Regions from separate parts of the Paraburkholderia sp. RAU2J genome, predicted to be linked through region 1. Evidence: riboswitches for the same ligand, from Rfam matches in the RefSeq annotation. Region 1 holds a riboswitch; the other holds the start of a gene.

The links. Region 1 has a riboswitch for manganese ahead of B0G69_RS02100 (TMEM165/GDT1 family protein). Riboswitches for the same ligand answer to the same signal wherever they lie in the genome.
Region 2: linked by a shared signal. The riboswitch ahead of B0G69_RS05855 (sodium:calcium antiporter) and the one ahead of B0G69_RS02100 (TMEM165/GDT1 family protein) in region 1 are both predicted to bind manganese.

Annotation. Positions count from the first base shown of each region.
Region 1 covers NZ_RBXG01000001.1:455,515-466,854, reverse strand. The annotation lists gene pepN (aminopeptidase N) at 1-2,305, opposite strand, end outside; gene B0G69_RS02105 (DUF4136 domain-containing protein) at 2,536-3,234, shown strand; partial or broken gene B0G69_RS02100 (TMEM165/GDT1 family protein) at 3,453-4,023, opposite strand; yybP-ykoY riboswitch at 4,107-4,263, opposite strand; gene B0G69_RS02095 (beta-ketoacyl synthase chain length factor) at 4,862-5,656, shown strand; gene B0G69_RS02090 (lysophospholipid acyltransferase family protein) at 5,640-6,434, shown strand; gene B0G69_RS02085 (phosphopantetheine-binding protein) at 6,409-6,708, shown strand; gene B0G69_RS02080 (acyl carrier protein) at 6,712-6,963, shown strand; gene B0G69_RS02075 (hypothetical protein) at 6,963-7,625, shown strand; gene B0G69_RS02070 (AMP-binding protein) at 7,622-9,337, shown strand; gene B0G69_RS02065 (glycosyltransferase family 2 protein) at 9,337-11,079, shown strand; gene B0G69_RS02060 (aromatic amino acid ammonia-lyase) at 11,066-11,340, shown strand, end outside.
Region 2 covers NZ_RBXG01000001.1:1,228,997-1,240,336, reverse strand. The annotation lists gene B0G69_RS05865 (hypothetical protein) at 1-89, shown strand, start outside; gene B0G69_RS05860 (DUF2213 domain-containing protein) at 76-606, shown strand; yybP-ykoY riboswitch at 1,441-1,612, shown strand; gene B0G69_RS05855 (sodium:calcium antiporter) at 1,743-2,753, shown strand; gene B0G69_RS05850 (flagellin) at 3,109-4,491, shown strand; gene fliD (flagellar filament capping protein FliD) at 4,634-6,232, shown strand; gene fliT (flagellar protein FliT) at 6,253-6,552, shown strand; gene B0G69_RS05835 (aldo/keto reductase) at 6,683-7,624, shown strand; gene rpsU (30S ribosomal protein S21) at 7,984-8,196, shown strand; gene B0G69_RS05825 (hypothetical protein) at 8,421-8,846, opposite strand; gene B0G69_RS05820 (DNA-3-methyladenine glycosylase I) at 9,276-9,872, opposite strand; gene B0G69_RS05815 (BadF/BadG/BcrA/BcrD ATPase family protein) at 10,011-10,892, shown strand; gene B0G69_RS05810 (Cof-type HAD-IIB family hydrolase) at 10,981-11,340, shown strand, end outside.

The DNA of each region.
Region 1 (11,340 bases):
GCTCCTTTTCGAAGCGCCGGTAGAAGTCGTCGAGCGCCTGCTGCGCCTGAACGCTGCCGCCGTTGGCGGCAGCCGCGTTGAGCAGCGCAGAGAGTGCCGCCGCGCGGTCTGTCATGTTGTTCGCCGCGTCGTATTGCGCGGACGCGAGGCGCACCGCCTCGGTAGGATCGTCCAGCTCCGCGAGATACGACAGTGCGAGATTCTTCAGCGCGCGATGGCCGCCCGCCTCGGGCGTCGCCTCGTAGGCGCCCGGCGTGCGATGCTGCTCATACACCTTGAGCCAGTCGTTTTTGAGCGCATTGGCGAGACGCTTGCGCACGAACTGCCGGGCGGCATGCACGGCCGCCGGATTCGACTCGGCCATCTGCTCGGCCAGGTACGCTTCGGACGGCAGCATCAGCGCGAGTTCGCGGAACGCCGGCGACAGTGTTTCGTCGGTGAGCACGCGCGCAAACGCGGCGACCACCGAGTCCTCGAGTTGCAGCGGCACGCCCGAGGCCGCGCGGCCGGCGAGCGCCATCAGCTCGCGAGTGGCGAGCCGTTGGCCGGCTTCCCAACGGTTGAACGGATCGCTGTCGTGCGCGAGCAGGAACGCGAGCTGGTCCGCCGAGTAGTCGTATTCGACGATCACCGGCGCCGAGAAATTGCGCAGCAGCGACGGCAGCGGCTCCTGCGCGACGTCGACGAACGTGAAGGTCTGTTCGGTTTGCGTGAATTCGAGCACGCGCGTGGTGGCGGCCGACGCCTTCGCTTCGCCTTCCAGCTTGAGCGGCAAATCCGTGCCGTCCTTGCCGATCAGGCCGATCGCAAACGGAATCAGCAGCGGTCCTTTTTGCGTTTCGCGCGCGGCCGCCTGAGCGTCGCCGTAACCTTGGCGCAGCGTCACGCTGTAGCGCCGCTGCACGGCGTCGTACTGGGCGCGCACGGATACTCGGGGGGTGCCGGCCTGGCTGTACCAGCGCTCGAACTGCGCGAGGTCGCGGCCGTTCGCGTCGGCGAGCGCGTGGCGGAAGTCGTCGCAGGTCACGGCCTGGCCGTCATGGCGCTTGAAGTACAGGTCCATGCCCTTGCGGAAGCCGTCACGGCCGAACAGCGTCTGATACATCCGCACGACTTCCGAGCCTTTCTCGTAGACGGTCATCGTGTAGAAGTTGTTGATTTCGACGTAGCTTTCCGGACGCACCGGATGTGCCATCGGACCCGCGTCCTCGGCAAACTGCATCTGGCGCAGCACGCGCACGTCCTCAATGCGCTTGGTCGCGCGCGCGGCTTCGTGCGTCGCGCCGCCGGCCATGTCGGCCGAGAATTCCTGATCGCGGAACACCGTCAGGCCTTCCTTCAGGCTCAGCTGGAACCAGTCGCGGCAGGTCACGCGGTTGCCGGTCCAGTTGTGGAAGTACTCGTGGCCGACCACCGCCTCGATGTTCGCGAAGTCGGTGTCGGTTGCCGTTTCGGGGTTCGCCAGCACGTACTTCGTGTTGAAGATGTTGAGCCCCTTGTTCTCCATCGCGCCCATGTTGAAGTCGCTCACCGCGACGATCATGAAGCGGTCCAGATCAAGTTCGAGCCCGAAGCGTTCTTCGTCCCAGCGGATCGAATGGATCAGCGAATCCATGGCGTGACGGGTCTTGTCCAGATCGTGCGGCTCGACCCACACCTGCAGCAGCTTTTCCTTGCCCGAGCCGCTCTTCACGCGTTCTTCGAGTGCGACCAGCTTGCCCGCGACCAGCGCGAACAGATAGCTAGGTTTCCTGAACGGATCTTCCCAGCGCGCGAAATGGCGGCCGTCCGGCAACTCGCCTTCTTCGAGCAGATTGCCATTCGATAGCAATACCGGATAGTCGGCCTGGCTCGCGCGCAGCGTGACCGTGAAGGTCGCCATCACATCCGGGCGGTCGAGGAAATAGGTGATGCGGCGAAAGCCTTCGGCCTCGCACTGCGTGAAGAAGTTGCCGCCCGATACATAGAGGCCCGACAGCGTGGTGTTCGCGGCCGGATTGCAGATGCTGGTGAGCGTCAGTTCGAAGCTGTCCGGCACGTTGTCGAGCAGCAGTCCGTGCTCGTGCGCATGCGCGTTGGCGAACGGCTGGCCGTCGATTTGCGCGCCGACGAACTCCAGTTGCTCGCCCATCAGTTCGAGATGCGCGGCGCGGGACGCCTCCGGGTTGCGGCGCACGCGCATCGTATTCCTGACGATCGTGCGTTCGGGGACCAGATCGAACTCCAGCGCGACGGTGTCGATCAGGAAGGCGGGCGGCGCGTAATCGGCGCGGCGGATCACATTGGGCGTTGCGGTATCGGCCATGGCGTTCTGTAGTGTTGGTACTCGAGCGGTCAGGCGCGCGAAGGGCACGCAAGCCGGGCTGGTCGGGCCATTGTACAAAGCCTCGGGCAATCGTGCGGAGCGAACTTTTTACCGGCTCGCGGGGTCAGCGTCTTATCGGGCACCCGCGCGTGAAAAAGCCGCGTGCACGTTCGACGCAGCCGGTCATCACTGGCGATAATGGGCAATTCAAAGGCCTCACGAGGTAGACCATGAATATCGATCGATGGACCCGCCGCGCCACGCTGCTGTTGGCCGTGCTGGCGGTGCTCCTGTCCGGCTGCACGACCTACGTGACGACTCAGGTCACGGCATTCTCCGACTGGAGCGGCAGCGACGCCACCCGCACCTTCGCGTTCACGCGGGCGCCGGATCAGCAGAGCAATCTCGAACTCGCCACCTACGAGCGCATGGTCGCCAGCGAACTCGCGGCGCACGCGTTCCGTGAAGTCGACGGCGCACAAGCGCGCTATCTGGTCGGACTCTCGTACGGCATCCGCTCGGACATGGTGACGGTTGCTGAACCGGTGTACTACAACCCGTGGCCGTCGCCGTACTGGGGCCGCCCGTTCGATCCGTGGGGACCGTGGGGTCCGTATCCGGCCACATATGTGAACCAGACCTATCCGATTTTCACGCATCTGCTGGGCATACGGATCACCGAGCGCGCGACCGGCAAGGAGGTCTACAACGTGACGGCCCGCAACTCGGGCGGCGAGTCGTCGCTGGTGAGGGCGATGCCGTATCTGGCGCGCAGCGCGCTGGCCGATTTCCCGCTCGGCAATGGCGCTGTGCATACGGTGAAGATTCCGCGCGGCCAAGGCGGCGGCCCGGCGAACGAAGTGGTCGCGAACGGCGGCGCGCCGGCCGCGGTGCCGGCTCCGGCGTCGGGCGCCAAGGCGGCGGAGTAGGTGACGGGCAGCGTGGCGCAGGTTGAAGCGCAAAAAGAGCGGCCCGGCGGGTTATCCCTGCCGGGCCGTTCTGTTTGTGCAGTCGTGAGAAGCAAAACGTCTCACGCGATCTGGAGTTTTACAGGCTGGCCGATGCAGCGAAGCGCAACGCTAGTGCGACGCACCCGAGCGCGCAGTGCCGCCCGAAGACCGCACAGACGTCGCCCGAGCGCCGCCTCAACGCCGACGCCAAACAACGCCATCGCCCCCAGCACCACGAACAGCACTGCCGCGATGCCGTGCACGAGCCCGGTCGGCAGGCGGTGGGCGAAGCGGTCGCCGAGCAGGATCGCCGGCACGTTGGCGATCATCATGCCGAGCGTGGTGCCTGCCACCACGCCGAAGAAATCGTGAAAGCGCGCGGCGAGAGCGACCGTCGCAATCTGCGTCTTGTCGCCCATTTCCGCGATGAAGAACGCCACCACGGTCGCGCCGAAGACACCGAAGTGCGTGCGGTTCGTGTTGGCTTCGTCCTCGTCGAGCTTGTCCGGCACAAGGATCCACAGGCCCATCGCGATGAACGAGGCGGCCAGCGCCCAGCGCATGATGGTTGGCGTCACCAGCGAGCCGAGCCAGGCACCGAGCGCACCCGCACCCGCGTGATTGATGAGGGTCGCGGGTTAGCACGCCGAGAATGATCGGTACGGGTTTGCGGTAGCGGGCCGCGAGCACGAGCGAGAGCAGTTGTGTCTTGTCGCCGATTTCGGCGAGCGCGACCGCTCCGGTCGAAATGAGAAAAGCGTGATTCACGATTGTGGGGTTTTTCGGGCCGAGATGTGAACGAGCGACGACCCACGACCCACGACCCACGACACGCCGGGCCCTGTTGCGGCGCGTCTGGATCATCGGTCTCGCCAGGCCAGAGGCTACGGCTGCCATGGCCATGCAGGCCAAGTCTGTTGACAGGCGCCCCCGCGAACCGCACGTTCGACGCACCGGGTACAGCGGTGCGGACATGGCGCGGGGCGGCTACTCCCCAATGAGCGACGGAGTACAGCAGGCAGGGATGTGTCTGATTGCGCGAGCGGGCTGCGCGGCGGCCGCGGCGTTTGCTCAGGCGGATCGGCGATGAGCGGGTTGAGCCCGGGATGTTTATCGCATACCAGGCCCGCCATAACGCTTGGCCTGTGTGCAAATGTTCGGATCTGAAACACCTCTGAAGAAAGTCGAATGAAAGTATTCGCGCAGATCGCGCGTTTTCGACCGGGCCGCCGGCTCGAACCGAAACATACCGGAAGGGACTTTCAGCGGGATCGCGGCGCGGAGCGCAAATGTCGATCCGGCGGTTCGGCGCGGTTCAGCCACCTGTCGCACCGGCGATACGGATACAGATGGATACGTCTTTTGTGGCTGATTTAATCCAGAATATTCAGTATGATTCCGGCGACCAGGAGCGCCTCGGACGATTCATCTGACTAAACGTCACAGGCCTCTAACAATTAGGGCCAAGTGCCGTTAATGCGCGACCCTATAAGAAAATTGCCCACCGGCTGGAGATCGCCGATCCGCGCGGCGCGTGCAGGCCGTGACGATTTGTGTTCCGTCTGGCGCCTGAGCCTCTCCCCCGTTTGAACGCGCAAGCACCGATATGCCCGATCTGCACTGGACCATTCCGGTCGGTCGCTGGTCTAGCTGGCCGGCCACCGCATCTGCCGCACCCGATATTGGCTTTATCGAGCCGATCGTGCGGCGTCGTCTGAGCACGCTGTCGAAAGTCGCGCTGAAGGTCGCGCACGACTGCGTCGCGCAGGACGCGGTGCGGGTGGTGTTCGCGTCGCGGCATGGCGAATTGCGCCGCACCACCGACATCCTGCGCAGCATCAGCGCTGGCGAACCGGTTTCGCCGACCGCCTTCAGCCTGTCGGTGCTGAACGCCATGACCGGTGTGTTCGGTATCGCGCGCGGCGACCGCTCGGCGGCCAGCGCGATTTCGGCCGGCGCGCAAACACTCGGCTACGCGCTGCTGGAAGCGCACGCGCAATACGCGACGCAGTCCGACTCGCCGGTCTTGCTGGTGTACGCCGACGAACCGGCCGACGCCGCCTACGGCACGATCGAAGACGAAGTGCAGGGCGGCGCGCTCGCCATTCTGCTCGACAGCGAGGCGGCGACCGGGCATATGGTGTGCTCCCTGTCACGCGCCGCCGGTGATCAGACGTCCGGGCGGCTCGGCGGCGTAAGCGAAGCCGGCGCAACCGAACCCGGCGAAACCGGCATCGACCCGGGCGCGGGCGCAAGCACCGGCATCGCTCCAACCCCCGCGCCCGCGTCCTTCGCGACCCAAAGCCAGGCGTTGCTGCACTGCCTCGAAACCGGCCAGCCTGCATGCTGGCAGCGCGCCGGCATCATCTGGCACTGGAGTTGGCATGACCGCGCGGCTTGATTATCTGTGGCGTTTTTGCGCGACCGGCGTGGCCTTCGTGATATTCGGCGTGTGCGGCATGCTGTTTTCCGTGCTGGTGTTTCCGCTCGCATGGCTGTGGCCGCATCGCGTGTCGCGGCAGCGGGCGGTGAGCGGCGTGATCCACTGGTTTTTCCGCGCGCTGATCGCTGCGTTGCGGCGCATCGGCGTGATGGCACTCGACGTGTCGGGATCGGACGCGCTGCGCGCCGGCGGCCCGGCGATCGTGGTCGCGAATCACCCGACCTACCTCGACGTGATGGTGCTGCTGTCGCTCACGCCGCGCGCCTGCTGCGTCGTGAAGAACGCGCACTGGCGCAACCCGTGTTTCTGGGGGATCGTGCGCGCGGCGGAATACGTCAGCAACGCGGACCCCACCGAATTGATCGAAGCGGGCGCACGGCAACTCGCGGCCGGCTACACGATGATTATTTTTCCCGAAGGCACGCGCAGTCCCGCGCCGAACCGGCTGCACGCATTTTCGCGCGGCTTCGCGCACATGGCGCTGAAGGTCGGCGCGCCGATCGTGCCGGTGCTGATGGATTGCGATCCGCCCGCGTTCACCCGGCAGATGCGCTGGTACGACGTGCCCGCGCGCGCGTTCCGGATGCGCGTGAACGTGCTCGATCCGCTCGGCGTCGAGCAGTTCGCGGCCCATGACACGGCACCGGCTCTGGCGGCGCGCAGCGTGACGAGCGCCGTCGAAGCCCACATTACCCGGCACCTGTTCGATTATGGATTCTTTAAAACTGGAAATTAAACAGCTTCTGATCGAAGCGCTCGATCTGGAAGACCTGAGCCCGGCCGATATCGACGACGATGCCCCGCTGTTCGACACCGACGGCATCGGTCTCGATTCGATCGACGCGCTCGAAATCGGCATCGTACTGCGCAAACAATACCAACTGACCATCGCGGCCAACGACGAACGCACGCGCGAACATTTTCGCTCGATCAGCACGCTAGCGGCGCTGGTCGAGAGTCAGCGCGAAGCGGCGCACGCTGCGAACGAAACCGCAAAGAAGGGGGAGTAAACCGTGTCCGACGCAGAGATTCTTGAACGCATCCGCGCGATCTTCAAAGAGAACTTCGCCATCGAGCCCGAACGGGTGACGCCCGACGCGCATCTGTTCGAAGACCTCGATCTCGACAGCATCGACGCCGTCGACCTCGCGATCAAACTGCAGGAAATGACCGGCCGCCGCATCAAGCCGGAAGAATTCAAATCGGTGCGCACCGTCGGCGACGTGATCGCTGCGGTCGAATCCCTGCTGGCGGCCCAAGGCTGATGCCGCTCGCGCGCTCGCGGGTGGCAGCGGCGCCGCCGGACGCTGCCGTGGCGACGCCCGGCACTGAGCGCCATTGGGGCAAGACCGTCGTGCAGGTGCTGTTGAAGCTCGCGTATCCCGCGCTGATTCTGTGCGCGTGGCGCTGGGACGAGCCGCGCCTCGTCGGCGGCATGCTGTTGGCGATTCTGTGGCTGCAGCGCTGGGCCGGCAGCGGCCCGGTCGCCGCTTCGCTGCGGCGTCTGTCGGCGCTCGACTGGAGCGTGGTCGGCTTGCTGAGTGTCGCGTCGGCGGCGATCGTCGTCACCGATAGCGAACTGCTGCTGCGCCTCTACCCGTCGCTCGTCAATCTCGGTTTGCTGATCGCGTTCGGTGCGACGCTCGTGCGCGGCCCGTCGATGATCGAGAAATTCGCGCGCCTCGGCAATCCCGATCTGCCGCCCGCGGCGGTCCATCACACGCGGCGCGTGACGCAGGTGTGGTGTGCGTTCTTCGTGCTGAACGGCGCGTTCTCCGCCTACACGGCGCTGTACTGGAGCCGCGCGAGCTGGTCGTTGTATAACGGCGCAATTGCCTATGGACTGATCGGCGTGCTGCTCGTGGCCGAACTCATCTGGCGTTATCTGGTCGTGTTGCCGCGAGCCGCGCGTTCGGAGGCGGCATGATCGCGTTGCATGATCTGCTTTCGGCTTGCGGGGAAGCTTCGTGGAACACGCCGGTGTGCCGGGACGGCGGCGAGGTGCTCGATCGCGCGGCATTTCGCGCGCGCGTCGCGGCATGGATCGCACGGGTGCAAACGCAGGCCGCGCAACGCTACGCGTTGTGTATCGACGATCCGTTCGACTTCGCCTGTGCGTTGTTCGCGCTATTCGCGTGCGGCAAGGAACCGGTGATTCCGGCCAACGCGACGCCCGGCTATCTCGCTGATCTCGCCGACGCCTACGATGCCATGCTGAGCGATGCGGATCTGCCGCCGTTCGCGCGGCAAGCGGGCGCAGACGCCAGCGCAACCGTCGGCACAGGACACTGCATCGACCCACAAGCTCCGCTGACGCTCTACACGTCCGGCAGCAGCGGCAGCCCCAAACCGATCCGCAAGACGCTCGCGCAGTTCGACGCCGAAGTGCACACGCTCGAGCAGCAGTGGGGCGCTTTGGTCGGCGACGCGACGATGCTTGCGAGCGTGCCGCATCATCACATCTACGGTTTGCTGTTTCGCGTGTTCTGGCCGCTGGCGGCCGGCCGCGCGTTCGACCGTGCGATCAGCGTCGAGCCGCTGCATTTGCAGAGCCGCATCGAGCAATGCGGTGCAACCGTGGTCGTCTCGACGCCCGCGCAGTTGTCGCGTTGGCCCGCGTTGCCCGGCTTCGCGTCGTTGCTGCCGGCCCCGCGCGCCTTCTTTTCGTCGGGCGGCCCGCTCGCGCTCGATGCCGCGCAGCCCTACGCCGCGGCTTACGGCGCTGCGCCGCTCGAAATCTACGGCAGCACGGAGACGGGCGGCATCGCGTGGCGGCGTCAGGATCGGACCGATGCGTGGCAACCGGTGAGCGGCATCGAAATTCGCCGCGATGAAGACGGCGCGTTGAACGTGCGCTCGCCGCATCTCGGTCACTCCGGCTGGCACCGCACCGACGATCAGATCGCCTGCGACGAGCACGGCCGCTTCCGTCTGCAGGGCCGGCTCGACCGTGTGCTGAAGCTGGACGGCAAACGCGTGTCGCTGCCCGAGCTGGAAGCGCGTCTCGCGCTGCATCCGTATGTCGCGCAAGCGGCGCTCGTGCCGCTGGCCGGCGCGTCGCGCGAACGCGTCGGCGCGCTGGTCGCACTGACCGAAGCGGGCAGCGTAGCCTTGCGCGACGAAGGCCGCGTGCTGCTCGCGCGAACCTTGCGCCGGCATCTCGCCGGTTATGTCGACGTGGTGGTGCTGCCGCGTCATTGGCGTTTCCGGCTGAGCTTGCCGTTCGACGCGCGCGGCAAGCTGCCGGTCAGCGCGGTGGCGGCCGCTTTCGGCGCGCGCGCCGAAGGTATCGAAGTGCTGGCCGAAGCGCTGACCCAGGCGCACAGCGGCGACACGCTGCACTACGAACTGCGCGTGCCGCCCACGCTCGTGCATTTCGCCGGCCATTTCCCGGGGCTGCCAATTCTGCCCGGCGTGGTTCAGGTCGACTGGGCGGTTCGCCTTGCCGCCGATCATCTGCCGGCCGTGCGTGCGGTGGCGTCGATCGATCGGCTCAAGTTCATGGCGCCGGTTTCGCCGGGCGCGGTGCTCAAGCTCACGCTGGCCCACGACGCCGCACGCCGGCGCGTGCAGTTCGCGTACCGGCTGGACGGCCGTGAATGCGCGTCGGGCGTGATCGTCTATCGGGAGCCCGGGTGATGAAGTTCGCTCCCTGCGTCGTCATTCCGATTTACAACCACAAGGACGCGATCGGCGCGAGCGTCGCGCATCTCGCGGTGCATCGCCTGCCGATCTTCGTCGTCGACGACGGCAGCGACGACGCGACCCAGCAGGTGCTCGCCGCGCTCGCGCAACAGTACGCAGGGCAACTCGCGCTGTTGCGGCTGCCTGTCAACGGCGGCAAGGGCGCGGCGGTGATGGCGGGGCTGCGCGCCGCGCGCGAGGCAGGGTACACCCACGCATTGCAGATCGACGCCGACGGCCAGCACGATGCGACCGACGTGCCGCGTTTCATCGACGCCGCGCGCGCCGAGCCTCGCGCGGTGATTCTCGGCCGCCCGGTCTACGACGAGAGCGTGCCGAAAGCGCGCCTCTATGGCCGCTATCTGACGCACGTGTGGGTGTGGATCGAAACGCTGTCGCTGACGATCCGCGACTCGATGTGCGGCTTCCGTCTCTATCCGCTGGCGCTCGCATGCGAGCTGATCGACAGTGTGCCGTTGCCCACGCGCATGGACTTCGACATCGAGATCCTCGTGCGCCTGCATTGGCGGCGCGCGGCGTTCCGATCGATTCCGACGCGCGTCACCTATGCCGCCGACGGCGTGTCGCATTTCGACGTGCTGTGGGACAACGTGCGCATCAGCCGCAGCCACACGCGGCTCGTGTTCGGCATGCTGTGGCGTCTGCCGATGCTGCTTGCGCACAAGCTGATGCCGCGCCGCGCCGCGCCCCTGGATGCGCCGAGCGAAGCACAACAACGCGATGAACCGGATGACGAGGCCTGGTGGCGGATCGCCGAACGCGGCAGCCACCTCGGCATGGCCTTGCTCGCGCTCAGTTGCAAGCTGTTCGGCCGCCGTTTCACCGGGCTCTGGCTGCATCCGGTCGTCGCGTACTTCCTGCTGACGGGACGCGCCGCGCGCGAGGCGTCGGGCACTTACTTCAGGCATCTCGGCGCGGCCGCGCCGCAAGACGAAACGCCGCGCCCGGGCTGGTTGTCCGCGTATCGCCACATGCTGGCGTTCGCGCAGTCGGGTTTCGACAAACTCGCCGCGTGGTCCGGCCGCTTCGATGACTCGGACGTGACGTTCGAAGATCGTTCGGCGTTCGAAGCATTGGTGGCGAGCGGCAAGGGCGCACTCGTCATCGGCGCGCATCTCGGCAACCTGGAGATGACCCGCGCGCTCGCCGCACACGGTGCTCACGCGAAGGTCACCGCCGTGGTCTACACGGAGCACGCGCGCCGCTTCAATAGCGTGCTGGCGTCGGCCAATAGCGAGTTCTCGCGGCATCTGCTCGAAGTCCGCGACTTCGGTCCCGAGACCGCGATGCTGATGCAGCAGCGCGTCGATGCCGGCGAGCTGCTGGTGATCGTCGGCGACCGCGTGCCCGCGCACGAAGCGGGCCGTACCACCGATGCGCGGTTTCTCGGCGCGAGCGCGCCGTTCGCGCAAGGTCCGTATGTGCTCGCGCACGCGCTCGGCTGCCCGGTCTACCTGTTCTTTTGCCTGAAAGAGCACGACGGTTATCGTCTGTATTTCGAGCCGTTCGCCGAACGCATCGAATTGCCGCGCCGCGAACGCGCGCAGCATCTCGCCACGTGGGCGCAGCGTTACGCGGCACGTCTCGAACATTATTGCCGCAAGGCTCCCTATCAATGGTTCAACTTCTTCGATTTCTGGGCCAGCCCCAAGCGAGGCGCGAATGGCCGAACATGATCTGAGCGAAGCCGGCACGAACACGCAAGCCGGGGTGAATCGACCCGCCGCGGCGGTCGTGATCGGCGCGCGCCAACTGACGATCGAAGAGGTCGTCGCGATAGCGCGGCAGCGCGCACCGGTCGCGCTAAGCGCGGACCCGGCATGGCGCGCGCGTATCCAGCGCGGCGCGGATTTTCTGCGCCGCCATCTGGCCGCGGGCGCGACCGTCTACGGCGTGAACACCGGTTACGGCGACGCCTGCGTGGTCGACGTGCCGAT
Region 2 (11,340 bases), 770 kb from region 1:
ACCCAGACGTCATTCGGATGCGCGTGGAACGTGACCATCAAAACTTCATCGAAGACTTGGTTGAAGGGCGCGGCTATGAGCTTCACTAGAACGGAACTCGGCAACGTTGTATTCACCAATTGCCGCCTGTTCAGGGCTGGCATTATGCCTGCGTTCGGGCGTGAAATTGGACGGCCTAGCGAAGACGCGTATCAAATGTTCAACGTCTACTATCCGCCGCAGGAAGTCGGGCGTGTGGAGTTCTTGGACGGCATCGAGAATTTGCCTCTGATCGCAGGCCACAGGAATGTCATCGAGCCGCACCATATCGAGGGGCGAGTATCGAACGCTCGATTCGACGGTGAATGGGTGATTGCCGATGTAACGGTTGAGACCCGCGCGTTGCTCGAAGAGATCACGAAATTCAAAGTGACCGGTCTTTCGTTGGCGTCCACAGGAACCACGCACGATATGGAGGCGAGCGTGGTGGATCGCGGAGTAGAAACAGACTTTCAGTATTACCAAACCGCGCTGCGAGCGACGCACTTGGGATTGGTGGATCTTGGTCGGGTTCGCGGCGCAATGCTCAGCTGGCGGGATCAATTGAAGAGAGGGCCGCAGCCGTGAGTTTCGAAAGTGCTATGAAAACCTTGTTCGAGCAGCAGCAGGCGGCAGAGCGCTTGGAGAAGGAGCAGCGCCGGAAGGAATTCGCCGCAGCGGTGAAGCGAACGGATGCCTTGTTTCGGAATCGGTCTCCAACGCACCCCATGCAAAGCCGATACCGTCGTGCTGTGGCCTGCAAGTGACCTTCAGGCTTCGCAGCATCACCTGAGTACCGAAGCAAGGCCGCGCGTCTGAAAAGGCGCTGCGGCCTTTTCCTTCGTTTGCGGGCCGGACATTGGCTGGCGACCTGGAGCGGGCGACCGGTCCAGCCGCGCGGCTTTCGTCCATCTTACAGTGTTCGAAAAGGAGGCTTCGGCCCAGTCAACCTCTGTATACGTATACAGCGCGGCGAAACCGCCTCTTTGCGTCCCTTCGAGTAAAATAAAGTGCCTGAGCAATCCGGCTCAGAGCTAATTTCCCAAAAGACGCAGGACGCGTGAGGGACGAGGGACGCGGAAAATTGATCGAGCGCCGTTTCTAAGTAATTGATTTATATGGCTCTCGGATCGTTCTACCTCCCTCCGAAGGCAGGGGTTGCTGGTTCGATCCCAGCCGGGCGCACCAAATCTGGCCGAAATTTCGGCGCTGGTTTCTCGTCGTTTCATCCCCCCGTCTCTGCTGCATCCTTGAGTTCGTCGCATATCGCAGTCGTCGATCTGGCGTGACCTCAGTTCCATCGACTCGCATTTCCACATTCGCAATCCCCGCCGTCCTATCCACGACGCGAAAATCCAACGCGCGTCGCTGCCGCTGACATGTCAGCACAAGCTTGTTGAAAGCGGCGCCTGCGATTAGAATCCCCCGGTCACTGGGGAGTAGCCTTCCTTCATCCTTTGAAGGAGAGCGCGTCAACATACTTGGCCTGTGGGTCATGGCGCGTTCGACCGGTTCGGTTTGGCGAGACCATTGACGTACTGCCTCGTTCTGGTCGGACGGGTGGCGGTGCGTCATTGGTTCGTCACATACGTCCGACCGTGGAGTTGCCCTGTGAATCACCGTAGGTTGCCGTCAAGTATCCCCACATACTGCCCGCATGCTTTCGCATCGGCTCATCATCCAGCGAGCAGCCGTGCTTTCGACGCATGCGCCGGGAGCCTTGCATGACCGGTTTGCTTGTCGAACTCGCGATCATGCTGCTCGTCATTCTGGTGGCAGCCGAACTCTTCACCAATGCGCTCGAACATCTCGGCGAACGTTTGAAAATCTCCGAAGGTGTGACTGGCTCGCTGTTCGCGGCCGTCGGCACCGCGCTGCCGGAAACGCTCGTGCCGCTGCTTGCCATCGCGGGCGGCACGAGCGATAACACCGTCAACCATGAAATTGGCGTCGGCGCGATTCTCGGTGCGCCGCTGATGCTCTCCACACTGTCCACGTTTCTGATGACGCTCGCCATTCTTGGCGCGCGCGGAGTCAAAGGCTGGGTCGCGCCCGAGCGCACCGGCTTCACGCGGGACCTCAACTATTTCCTGTGCGCGTTCGTGCTGGCGGCCGCGGCGATGTACGTGCCGCACGAGCAGATGGTCGTGCGCGCGTTTTTCAGTGTTGCGCTGGTGGGCGTCTACGTGACCTACGTGGTGATGACGTTTCGCGCGTCGAATCAGCTCGTCGACGCCGGGCACGGCACCGAAGCGCCCGGCAAGATGCTGCTGGCGCGTCTCGGCATGCCGACCAATTTCGCGACCATCATGCTGCAACTGATCGTGGCCGTCGCGTTGCTGGTGTGGGGGGCGGAGGGGTTCATCCACGGCGTGCGGGGTGTGTCGCAAGCGGTGGGCGTGTCGCCGCTGCTGTTGTCGCTGCTGATCATTCCGATCGCCACGGAGCTGCCGGAGAAGGTCAACAGCATCTTGTGGATCCGGCGCGGCAAGGACACGCTCGCGTTTGGCAACATCACCGGCGCGATGGTCTTTCAGGGGACGCTGCTGCCCGCAATCGGCATTCTGCTGACGCCGTGGACGCCGCGTATCGAAGTGGTGACGGGCATCGTTATCACGCTGGCCGCTGCCGCGTGGCTTCGCGTCAATGTGCGCGAGCGCGGTGTGCCGGTGTGGGCGCTGCTTCTATGCGGCGTGCTGTACGTCACTTATCTGGTGGTGACGCTGACGCGTTGAGCGGGCGGCCACGCAAGTCGGCCGGTTCGAGTGCTCCATCCGATGAGCGTCGGTGCGGCCAGATCGAGGCTCGGTGCCACCGGGAGCGGCCGATTGTCAGCGGCCTCGACCGGTCGTTAACGGCGGCAATCTGGCCGGCTTGAGGCCTGCATCTGCAACTTGTTTGCTCAATCCGGCATGCGGATGTTTTCGTCTGCCGAATCGACGAATATGCGTGTTGTCCCCATAAAGTTTTTCCTGGACGGGCCGTTACCACAAACAAGGCGGGCGGCAAACGAACATAGCTGCCTCGTTCGCTGATGCCTTGATCTATATGGCATGTAACGGGCTGACGGCCCCCAACAGGAGAATTTTCATGCTCGGAATTAACAGCAACATCAACTCGCTGGTTGCACAGCAGAACCTGACCGGCTCGGGCAGCGCACTGTCGCAAGCAATCACGCGTCTGTCGTCGGGCAAGCGCATCAACAGCGCAGCGGACGACGCGGCAGGTCTGGCAATCTCGAACATCATGCAGACCCAGATCAACGGTCTGAATCAAGGTGTGTCGAACTCGAATGACGGCGTCTCGATGGTGCAAACCGCATCGAGCGGCCTGTCGTCGCTGACTAGCAGCCTGCAACGTATCCGCCAGCTCGCGACGCAAGCGTCGAACGGCAGCATGACCGATACCGATCGCGCCGCACTGCAACAGGAAGTGACGCAGCAGGTCGCGGAAGTGAACCGTATCGCATCGCAAACGACGTACAACGGCATGAACGTCCTCGACGGCTCGTTGGGCAGTGCGTCGTTCCAGGTCGGCGCAAACGTCGGTCAGTCGATCTCGCTGAATCTCTCGCAGTCGATGTCCGCTGCTTCGATTGGCGGCGGCGTTCCGGCAGCGGGCAACACGCTCGGCTCGTTCTCGGTCTCGCTGGATAACACCGGCACAGCGGCGGCGGCTCCGGGCATCTCGTCGATCACGGCTTCGTGGGATACCTCCAAGGGCGCGGTCTCGTACACGGACCAAAACGGCAACGCTATCACCGACGCATCCACGATTTCCTACTACACGGCAACTACGACGGGCGCGATCCCGGCTGCAGCGGGCGATCCTTCAGATACGCTCGCGGTTGCTGCCACCGCCAACGCTACTATCACGCAGATCAACGTGCTTGCCGACGGTAAGGGCGGCTTCACCCTCACGGACCAGAATGGCCAAGCCTTGAATGTCACTGCTGCTACCAACATCTTCGCGACCGCAACTACTGCTCCTGCTACGGACGCCAACGGCAATACCACGATGAGTGGCGAAACCGGTGCGCAGATGGTGACCGACATCGAAGCGGTCACGGACGCTGGCGTCACGGCTGACGCGAATGTCGTGGCTGCGGACAAGGTTACAGCCGCAGTGGGCACGACCATCGACAAGCTGACCACGTCGAACACGGTTTCGCAGATCGACATCTCGACCAAGGACGGCGCTTCGGCAGCAATGCTGACCATCGACAACGCGCTGAGTGCGGTCAACAACCTGCAAGCAACGCTCGGCGCGGCACAGAATCGCTTCACCGCGATCAGCACGACGCAGCAGGCTCAGTCGACCGACCTGTCGTCGGCCCAATCGTCGATCCAGGACGCCGACTTCGCACAAGAAACGGCTAACCTGAGCAAGGCGCAAGTGCTGCAACAAGCTGGTATCTCGGTGCTGTCGCAAGCGAACTCGCAACCGCAGCAGATCCTGAAGCTCCTGCAGTAATCGGCTTCATGTAGCAATGCAACGCGTCCCGCCCGCCCCACCCGGCGCGTGGGACGCAAAACCATCGGGAGGCCTGCCTCCCGATTACCGCTTTCAGATCTGAATCGATTCATACGGCATCGCCGAAACACGGAGCCTGTCCATGTCCACCGTATCCTCGAGCGCAAGTTCGATCGCCAGTACTGTCGCTGCCACCACCGCAGCGAGCAACGCCGCGATGCAGGCAGCCGCGCAGTCAATCATCAGCGGTTCGACCAATTCGTCGATGGACGTGAATTCGCTCGTGACGGCGCTCGTCAACTCCAAGATCGCCGGCCAGGCTGCGACGCTCGCAGCAGAGCAGACGACGGACAATACCCAGATTTCCGCCTACGGCACGCTCTCGGCGGCCCTTTCCGCGCTGCAAGCCGGACTGACCTCTCTCTCGGATGGCACGGCCCTGAACGACTTCACGGCGACGATGAGCGGCACCGGAACCGGCATCACGGCCACGGCGGCCAGCGGTGCCGTGGCCGGCACGTATTCGATTGACGTCGCCCAGGTGGCGACGGCCCAGGTGCTGACCTCGACCGGCTATGACGCGAAGACGCCGCTCGCCTCCGGATCGAGCACGATGACGCTCTCCGTGGGCGGCAAGAGCACGACGATTTCGCTCGACAAGTCGAACAGCACGATCTCCGGTATCGCCGCGGCCATCAACAGCGCGAGCAACAACCCGGGTGTTTCCGCTACCGTCGTCAACGGCGCGGACGGCGCCCACCTCGTGCTGCACTCGACCTCGACAGGCTCCGCAGGCGCGATCAGCGTGCAGATCACCGATTCGAATGCGAGCGACGCACTGAACAATCTCGCCGTGTCGAGCAACAACGGCACGACGTTGACCGGTACGTCGGGCGCCACCAGCGCGCAGCTCGCGGCCAACCAGTCGACGCTCGACGACGGCTCGGGAACGGGCGTCAAAAGCACGGCCTACTGGACCCAGACGACGGCCGCGCAGGACGCCTATTTCACGATCGACGGCACCGGCGTCACCAGCTCGACGAACACGGTGACCTCCGCACTGTCCGGCATCACGCTGAACCTGACTGCTGCTTCCGTCGATACGACCGGTTCGACGCCACAGACGCTAACGGTCGCGCAGGACACTACCTCGCAGGCGAACACGATCAACCAGTTCGTCACGCTGTATAACACGCTCGTCACGACGATGAGCGCGTTGACCGCGTACAGTTCGACCGCGACATCGCAGGGCGTGCTGCTGGGCGACTCGACGTTGAACATGGTGCAGAATCAGTTGGCCTCGATCGTCTCGACCGGCGTCAAAGACGGCAACACGACGACGAGCCTCGCCTCGATCGGCATCTCACTGAATGCGGACGGCTCGCTCACGGTCGACGACGACACGCTGAACAGCGCATTGAAGGACAATCAGTCGACGGTGGCGTCGCTCTTCAACTCGACCAATGGTGTCGCGGAGCAGTTGAACAGCAACATCACCAGCTACCTGTCGGACGGCGGCGTCATCAAGACGCGCACTGACGCACTCAACGCGGACCTGACGAACCTCACGACACAACAGACCTCGCTGACGAACTATCAAACCCAGCTCACCAGCATGTACAACGCGCAGTTCACGGCGCTCAACACGCTGATGGCGACGATGAACAGCAACTCGCAATATCTGACGCAGCTGTTCGGCGGCACGAACAGCGCCGGCGCGCTGTCCGACAACAAGAGCTGAGTGGAAGGGGGAGGCAGGACATGGAATTCGCGACGCGCATCGATCGTATCTGGGAACTCACCAAGTCCATCGAGCAGGCTGCGGCCGTCGCCGACTGGGAACGGGCGGCGCAGCTCGCGGACGAGCGTTCGCCGCTGCTCATGTCGCTCGATGCGCAGCAGGCGCCCGCCGCGCTCGATGTGCTCAGGCTCGTTCACGAGATCGACACTCGGATCGCCGCGGAGGCGCAGTTGGCCCAGAGCGAACTCGCCGCGGAGTATCAGGCCAGCATGCGGGCCACCCGCAACGTCAGCCAATACCAGCGCATCGCGCAGTTCTGAAGCCGGCGGTGAAGCGCGAGCCGCGTAACAAATACTGAGCCGCTTGCAGGCTGATCCATTCGATGCGCTGCAGCGCATTCAAAGTGGGCGTATTCTCATTCGTTCGCCCGTTATTGATCGTGGAGAACGCATGCAAAAGCGCAGGATTGGCCGCTCCGAATTGCAGGTCGCGCCGCTTATGTTCGGCGGCAATGTATTTGGCTGGACCGCGGATGAAAACACTTCTTTTTCGATTCTCGATGCGTTCGTCGATGCCGGACTCGATTTCATCGACACCGCCGACGTCTATTCGGCCTGGGTGCCCGGCAATCAGGGCGGCGAGTCGGAGACGATCCTCGGCAAGTGGTTCCGGCAAAGCGGCAAGCGCGACAAGATCGTGCTCGCCACCAAGGTGTCCAAGCATCCGCAGCGCAAGGGCCTGTCGGCGGCCAATATTCAGGCGGCCGTCGAGGATTCGCTGCGGCGCCTGCAAACCGATTACATCGACGTCTATTTTTCCCACGACGACGACACCGACACGCCGCTCGTCGAAACGCTCGGCGCGTATCAGAAGCTGATCGAGGCGGGCAAGGTGCGGGTGATCGGCGCGTCGAACTACAGCGGCGCGCGCGTCGAAGAGGCGCTCGCCGTGGCCCGTCAGCACGGATTGCCCGAATATCAACTGCTGCAGCCGGAGTACAACCTGTACGACCGCGCGGAATATGAACGCGATACCGAACCGGTGGCGCTCGCCAATCAGCTCGGCGTGGTCGTGTACTACAGCCTCGCGAGCGGTTTTCTGTCCGGCAAGTACCGCTCGCAGGCCGATCTGGCCGGCAAGGCACGTGGCAGCCGGGTCGAAAAATATCTGAACGAGCGGGGCTTGCGCATTTTGGCGGCGCTCGACCATGTCGCCGAACGACACGGCAGCACGCCGGCCGCGATCGCGCTAGCCTGGCTGATCGCGCGGCCGAGTGTCACGGCCCCAATTGCCAGCGCGACCTCGGTGGACCAGCTCAAAAGCCTCGCGGCGGCCGTTCACCTGATGCTGACCGGTGACGATATCCGCGAACTGGACGAGGCGAGTGCTTGATCGTTCAAGAGGCCTGGCGCAATCGCTAAACCCTGGTAGGATGGAGAGTTTCCTGATATCATCGGGAGTGAATTGAGATCTTTGCCTGTTTCGTCAGTGTTTTTCATTGATGAAAGGTTGGCGAAACGGCAGCAGGCGCGGCTTCTGCAATACGTCTGTCCGCGTTCCGCGGTGAGCTCCACACCTCTCTTTTCCGGCCTCCGTGGCCGCTTTGCCTCTCGTTTCATTCGTGGTTTGGCCGGGGTTTCCCCGCGTTTGCCTGTTACTGGCCATGAATCGAAACGACCGGAGGGCCGGCGCGTGAGCGGTCTCCCTGCCACGCAAATTAACCCGTATCAAGTGATTGATTTAGGAATTACATGACGACGATTCTTCTGAAGGAAAACGAGCCGTTCGAAGTGGCAATTCGCCGCTTTCGTCGCGCAATCGAAAAGAATGGCCTGATCGCTGAACTGCGTGAGCGCCAATCGTACGAAAAGCCGACTACGGCACGTAAGCGTAAGAAGGCTGCTGCTGTGAAGCGCCTGCACAAGCGCCTGCGCAGCCAGATGCTGCCGAAAAAGCTGCACTAAGCACGCTTTTCCGTACGCCGAACGGCGGTGTGAGCTTCGAAAGAAGCCACATCGCCGTTTTGCTTTTGGGCGCTGTTTTTTGGTATCTGCAAGGTCGCGACTTTGCGGGCGACTGGGCCGAGCGAAGCCTAGGTAGCGCCTCGGCCGATCCGCGATACGGTGAACCTCCGGCAAGGCAAACGCGCTTACGGCTGCGCCTCGCCACCTCAACGCCATCGCGCCCGCTATGCGGCGTTCTTCAGCTGGTCGGCGGACAGACCGAACTGACGGGCAATCGAGCCAAGTCGATCGCGCCATTCCCAGGTGCCGAATACGTCGTGGACATTTTGCAGGCAGCTGAGCAGATCGACGGTGGCCTGGTCGTACACGTTGACGCGTGCGCGCAGGAGCGCCTTTTTCAGCGCCGAGACGCCGATGTCCATGTAAGTGGGCACCGCGATTGGCGTTTTGCCGATAAAGCGCACCGGAATACCTTCCATCGCAGTCATGTAGTCGCGCGGCCTGATAAAACTGCCGACCGGGCAGCCGCCGCAATAGCCGCGATAAGCCCCGCCGCCGCGCGGCAGCAACGCGGCACGTTTCTGATCGAACAGGTGGGCCACGGCCTGGTCGAAAATGTCCTGATGCGTCAGGAAGTTAAGCGTTTTCATGGTTGGTCTCCAGCGCGTGCCGCAGCGATTATTCGTTGTCTGGCGCATGAGCAGTAGTATCCGGTGCGCGCCAGTTGGCGAATTCCGGAGTAGCACGACGAAAAGCCATCAGTTCCCGCCTTCGACGCGTCGTGTCCTGCGCGGAATCGCGGCTGTCACCTGCGCAGCGCACATCACCGCTCATAGCCGTATAACGGTCGAGATGCGTCGGAAGCGCAGTCGGGCTTTGCCGGATAGGTTGTTGATGGGTGTCCTGAGGATATGCAGCACGCCTTCCTCGTCCCTGCGGCCTTGCGCCCGCGGGCCAGACGCCGCGCGAGACGCGACTGTGCTCGGGACTTTCCCTGGACGGCTTTCCTTTGTTAGAGCCGCGGCACTAGGCGTCCTCGCGACTTCAACGGGCGAGGCGCCGGCCAACCCGTGGCCGGCTCAACCGGCCTTGCGGTTACGCCCCTTCTTGCCCAGCGCGGCGCATCGCGAGCGGCACATGCAATTCGTCTCGTGGTCGTTCACCATGCCGACCGCCTGCATGAACGCGTAGCAGATCGTCGAGCCGACGAACTTGCAGCCGTAGCGCTTGAGCCCCTTGCTCAGCGCGTCCGACACCTCGGTCGACGCGGGCGCCTGCTTGTACGAGGCCCAATCGTTCTGAATCGGCGTCTGGTCGACGAACGACCATACGAAGTTCGCGAGCGAGCCGTGCTCGGCCTGAATCTGCTGGACGGCGCGTGCGTTGCTGATGGCGGCTTCTATCTTGCCGCGGTGGCGCACGATACTTTCGTTCGTCACCAGCTTATCCACGTGTTTCGGCGTAAAGCGCGCCACTGCGTCGATATCGAAGTCGGCGAACGCGCGGCGATAACCGGCCCGCTTGTTGAGAATGGTCGACCATGACAAGCCCGCCTGAGCGCCTTCCAGCACGAGCATCTCGAATAGATGCCGATCGTCACGCGAAGGCACGCCCCATTCAGTGTCGTGGTAGTGTGCGAGCGCTTCGCTCGATACCCAGTTGCATCGCTGTGTCACTGTCGCGCTCCCGTTGTGATGTCGCCCGCCAGCATAGCGGAAGCGGCGCGCATCGCAAGCTGGCCGTTCGGCCAATTGCGGGATTGAAAATGACCTGCCACGCTATGCGCTATCCACTCACGGAACTCAATCGACTCGATGAACCAGGACTTCTTTCTGATCGGCATTGACGGCGGCGGCACCGGTACGCGTGTGGTGCTCGGCGACGCGCAGGGGCGCGAACTCGCGCAGGCGGCGAGCGGGCCGTCGGGTTTGGGGCTCGGCATCGAGCGCGCATGGCAGGCCATCGAGGCCGGCTGCGGCGAAGCGTTCAAGCGCGCGGGCAAGACATTGGACTGGTCGCGCTGCGTGCTCGGTTGCGGCCTGGCGGGCGTCAATAATCGCGACTGGCTGGCCGAGTTCCGCGCGCAAGCGCCGGAGGTCGCCGGACTCGCGCTGGAGCAGGACGCTTATACGACGCTGCTCGGCGCGCACGGCGGCGCGCCCGGCGTGATCGTGGCGCTTGGCACCGGCAGCGTGGCGGCTTCGCTGGCCGCAGACGGCGCATTTCTCGTCGCCAGCGGTTACGGCTACCCATCGGGCGACGAAGCGAGCGGTGCGTGGCTCGGACTGCGGCTCATCGTCCATGCGCAGCAGGTGCTCGACGGCCGCGTGCCTAACGACGACCTCGCGCGGGCGCTGCTCGCCCACACCGGAGCTCAGGACCGCGACGGTCTCGTCGTCTGGCTCTGCGCGGCCAACCAGACTGCTTATGCGAAGCTCGCGCCGGTTGCGTTCGAGCATCCCACGCACCCGTTCGCGGCGCGATGGCTCGGCGAGGCAGGCGTCGAAGTGGGCAAGATGATTGCCGCGCTGGACGCCTCGGGAACCCTGCCGGTCGCCCTGTGCGGCGGGCTCGGCGCGCCGTTGCGCGAGTATGTGCCGCAGGTCTACCAGGCGCGTCTGCGTGAGCCGCTCGCCGACTCGGCGCATGGTGGATTGCAGTTGGCGCAGCGCGAAGCGGCGCGTCTTGCCGGCTGAGAATCGCTGGAGGTGGCAGCCGAGATCCTGCGTGCGCGACCGGGGACGGTAAAATACGCACTTCGACGCTGCCCCGACCGCTCATACCATGTACAAAGTCATCGCCACTGATCTCGACGGTACGCTGCTCAACGCCGACCATCAGGTGGACCCGTTCACGGTCGCCACCGTGCGCAAACTGGAAAGCGACGAGCTGCGGTTCGTGATCGCAACGGGGCGCCATTTTTGCGACGTCGCGGGTATCCGTGACTTGCTGGGCATCAGTCCGTATCTGATCACGTCGAACGGCGCGCGCATTCATGCGCCGGACAACGCCGTGATCCACGCCGACGACCTGCCGCCGGCCATCGTCCAACGTTTGGTGCAGCCGGAAATTGCCGGTGCGCATGGCCGCGTGATCGTCAACCTGTTCGCCGACCAGGCGTGGTTGATCGACCGCGACGCGCCG